Regions from separate parts of the Sphingopyxis sp. EG6 genome, predicted to be linked through region 1. Evidence: predicted binding sites of a transcription regulator. Region 1 holds the regulator's gene; the other holds the start of a gene.
The links. Region 1 encodes LexA, which represses DNA repair genes until DNA is damaged. Its sites were predicted from a motif close to GTTCCNCNCTTGTTCT; they were not measured.
Positions count from the first base shown of each region.

Region 1 (2,200 bases):
ACCTGTGTTTCCGCCATGGGGTTTTGCGATCACGGTGTTCGGCGGGTTGTGGTTTCTGCTCTGGCAAACGCGCTGGCGCCGGGCGGGGCTGATCCCGGTAGCGATCGGCATGGCGGCGCTGCTCGCCCAGCCGCGTCCCGATCTGTTGGTGACCGGCGATGGCAAGCATATCGCCGCGGCGCTGCCCGATGGCGGCTATGCGCTGCTGCGCGACCGTGCGGGCGATTATGTTCGTGATACGCTGTCCGAGGCGGCGGGGATCGATACGCCGCTGGCGGCGCTGGCCGAGCTCGACCATGTCGAATGCAATCGCGATTTCTGCCGCTGGAGTCACGGTGAGGGCGCAGCGCGGCGCGTCATCCTGGCATCGCGCGGGCGTGATCGGATCGAGGGCGCCGATATGGCCGCCGCCTGCGCCGCCGCTGATGTCGTGATCAGCGACCGCTGGTTACCGCGCGAGTGCGCCGGACGCTGGATGACGATTGATCGCGACAGCCTGGCCGAAACCGGCGGGCTGGCGCTCTATCTGGGCGACCGACCCACCGCGGTCGCCACGCTGCGCGCGGGCGACGGGCATCCGTGGCGCCGCCCGCAACAGCTTAGTGGTAACGACGAAGCAATCCCGACAAGCGCCCTTGCACGATGACGCGCTCGGCGGGGTAGCGCTGCGGTTCGTAGGCGCTGTTCGCGGGATCGAGCCGGATCATCGGGCCTTCGCGGCGGAAAAATTTGAGCGTCGCGTCCTGCCCGTCGACGAGCGCAACGACGATGTCGCCCTCGCGCGCGGTGCTGGCTTTCTGGATCAGTGCGTAGTCGCCGTCGAAAATCCCGGCCTCGACCATCGAGTCGCCCGACACTTCGAGCGCATAATGTTCGCCCGCGCCGAGCAGCGCGGCGGGCACGGCGAGATTGTTGTAATCCTCGAATGCTTCGATCGGGACGCCCGCGGCGATCTTGCCGTGCAGCGGCACCTCGACGATGTCGTTCGCGGCGATCGGGCGCATCGCGGGAGCGGGCTTGCGCAGCGGGACGACATTGTCGCGATCATTGCCCACGGCGGGCTTGCTGCCTTCGGGGAGTTTGATCACCTCGAGCGCGCGGGCGCGGTTGGGCAGGCGGCGGAGGAAGCCCCTTTCTTCCAAGGCACTTATCAGGCGATGTATACCCGATTTCGACTTCAGTCCGAGCGCTTCCTTCATCTCCTCGAACGACGGCGAAATGCCGCCCGCATCAAGCTTTTGCTGAATGAAGTGAAGCAGTTCATGCTGCTTGGCGGTCAACATCGATCATCCTCCGTCGGGACCAGAACCGGACATAATGAGAACGATAGTGGAACAGAGCGGAACTTGTCAAGCGATGACGATATAATCCGCCATGGCGCCCGCCTCGCGCGGCGGGGCCGCGATCTCGCGGATCAGCAGCGCGTTGGCGGCGGCGAGCGGCGACGTCCTGCCGCTGTCCTGGCCGATCAGCGGGGTGAGACGGCCCCTCTCGAGTCGCGCACGCAGATAGTCGCGGCGCGCGCCGCCGCCGTCCAACGCGATTGCGAGCGGCGCTTGGTGGATCGCAGGCAAGGGATCGCGCGCGCCGGCGAGATGGCGGACGAGGGGAAGAAGGAACAAAGTCGCGGTGACGAACGCCGACGACGGGTTGCCGGGCAGGCCGAGCAGCAGGGCGTCGCCGATCGTTCCGGCGATCAACGGCTTGCCGGGGCGCATCGCGATCTTCCAGAAATCGATGGTCCCGCCCGCGTCCGCCAGCGCGCCGCGGACATGATCATGATCGCCGACCGACGCGCCGCCGACGGTGACGATGACGTCGTGACGTCGCGCCAACTCTTTCAAAAGCTTGGCAAGTATCGCGCGGTCGTCGCGGACGTGATGCGGCAGGCTGACGATAGCGGGTTCGCCTGCGAGCATCGCGGCGAGCATCGGGCTGTTGCTGTCGGGGATCTGGCCCGGGGCGAGCGGTCGCCCCGCTTGGACGAGTTCGTCTCCCGTGGTCAGGATCGCAACGCGCGGGCGGCGCCCGACCGCGAGCTGGCCCGCACCGCTCATCGCCGCGGCGGCAATCGCGCCGGGGGTGAGGCGGGTTCCGGCGGGGAGCAGGCAATCGCCCGCGGCAAAATCGCTGGCCCGCGCGCGGATATGGCGGCCGGGGGCGCCGGGGCCGTTTCCGGTCAGCGTCAGCACGGCGCCAT
Region 1 covers NZ_AP017603.1:1,890,107-1,892,306, reverse strand. Annotated here, with positions in the region: gene SPYCW_RS09280 (ComEC/Rec2 family competence protein) at 1-646, shown strand, start outside; gene lexA (transcriptional repressor LexA) at 600-1,283, opposite strand; gene SPYCW_RS09270 (molybdopterin molybdotransferase MoeA) at 1,350-2,200, opposite strand, start outside.

Region 2 (2,200 bases), 690 kb from region 1:
GCACGATCGCACCCTTTTTCAGGCTCAGCGCATGGTTGGGGACGACGAGATCGGGGTCGAACTCCTGCCGCTCGCCGAGGCCATCGCACGCGGGGCAGGCGCCTTGCGGCGCGTTGAAGCTGAACAGCCGCGGTTCGATCTCGGCGATCGTGAAGCCGCTGACCGGGCAGGCGAATTTCTCACTGAAGATCAGCCGGTTCGCCGGAATGCCCGCGCCCTTCATCGCGCCGCCGGTGTCTTCCTCCTCGCGCCCCGGCACCGGCCCGTCGGCGAGGTCGACATAGGCGAGCCCCTCGGCGAGCTTCAGCGCGGTCTCGAAACTGTCGGCAAGGCGTGTGCCCAGCCCTTCGCGCACCGCGATGCGATCGACGACGACCTCGATGTCATGCTTGTACTTCTTGTCGAGCGCGGGGGCGTCGCCGATCTCGTAAAATTCGCCGTCGATGCGGACGCGCGTGAAGCCGTCCTTCTGCCACTGCGCGAGCTCCTTCTTATACTCGCCCTTGCGGCCGCGGACGACGGGGGCGAGCAGATAGGCGCGCGTGCCCTCGGGCAATTCCATCACGCGGTCGACCATCTGGCTGACCGTCTGCGCGCTGATCGGCTCGCCGGTTTCGGGCGAATAGGGGATGCCGACGCGCGCCCAGAGCAGGCGCATATAGTCGTAGATTTCGGTGACCGTTGCGACGGTCGAGCGCGGGTTGCGGCTCGTCGTCTTCTGTTCGATGCTGATCGCGGGCGACAAGCCGTCGATATGCTCGACATCGGGCTTCTGCATCATCTCCAGAAACTGGCGCGCATAGGCCGACAGGCTCTCGACATAGCGCCGCTGCCCCTCGGCATAGATGGTGTCGAACGCCAGCGACGATTTGCCGCTGCCCGACAGGCCGGTGATGACGATCAACGCATCACGCGGCAGGTCGACGTCGACGCCCTTCAGATTATGCTCGCGCGCACCGCGCACTTTGATGTGGGTGAGACTCATGGGAGGAGTATGTTCCAGATTTGTTCTTATGGCGCAAGGGCGCGTTTCGACCCGGCTCTCCCCGGTAGATAGGATGCGTGGACACCGCCCGCAATGCGGGGAATTTCCACCAACATCACAAAGGCTTCGACCAGCGTCATGCCGCTCGCTTGACCCTGTGGCGGCGCAGGCGGACAGTCGGACCATGGCCGTCGTCCGGTTTCGGGCGGCGCGGGGACACAGGGAGACTGGGGAATGATCAAATTTTTGGGCGGGGCAGCGGGCCTTGCGATCGCAATCGCGCTATCGACGGCACCGGCAACCGCGAGGGAAGCGGGGCCGGGCGCATCATTGCATGCGGGTGGCGCGGACGAAGGTGCGGGTGACGCGGAATCGCTGAAGGCACTGACCTTTGGCACCTGGGGGGTCGATCTCGGCGCGCGCGACCCGAATGTGAAGCCCGGCGACGATTTCGACAAATATGCCAACGGCGGCTGGTTCGCGCGGACCGAGATTCCGTCGGATCAGGCGTCGGCGGGCGTCGATTACGACGTTTACAACCTGACCCAGCGCCAGCTGCGCGCGGTGGTCGCCGGGGCGCCGGCAACGAGCCAGGTCGGCGGGCTTTATCAGAGCTTCATGGACGAAACGCGGGTCGAGGCGCTGGGCGCCAAGCCCCTGCTGGCCGACATCGGCGCGGTCAGCGCGATCAACGATAAATCGGCCATGGCGCGCTTCATGGGCGGGACGCAGGGCGGCTTCGGTGCGACGATCGTCAGCGGCGGTCCCTATGCCGACACCGCAGACCCGACGGTCAATGTGCTATGGCTGGGGCAGGCGGGGCTTGGCCTGCCCGAGCGCGATTATTATCTGAGCGACGGTTTCAAGCCGCAGCGCGACGCCTATCGCGCCTATATCGCGCGGACGATGAAGATGGTGGGGAACGCCGATCCCGAAAAGGCCGCCGATGCGGTGATGGCGTTCGAGACCGAGATCGCGAACGTCAGCTGGGCGATCGCCGATCGCCGCGACATCGGCAAGATCAACAATCCGATGTCGTCCGACGAACTCGCCGCCTATGCGCCGGGGCTCGACTGGACTGCGTGGTTTGCGGGGGCGGGTATCGCACCGCAAAAGCGCATCATCGTCAACGAAAAGACCGCGGTGCGCGATATTGCGGCGCTCTACGCCCGCACGCCGCTCGACACGATCAAGCTGTGGCAGCAGTTCCATGTC
Region 2 covers NZ_AP017603.1:1,197,538-1,199,737, forward strand. Annotated here, with positions in the region: gene uvrA (excinuclease ABC subunit UvrA) at 1-985, opposite strand, end outside; gene SPYCW_RS05940 (M13 family metallopeptidase) at 1,220-2,200, shown strand, end outside.
Region 2: a site for LexA is predicted at 997-1,012, ahead of uvrA (excinuclease ABC subunit UvrA). Genes of this name have one in related genera too.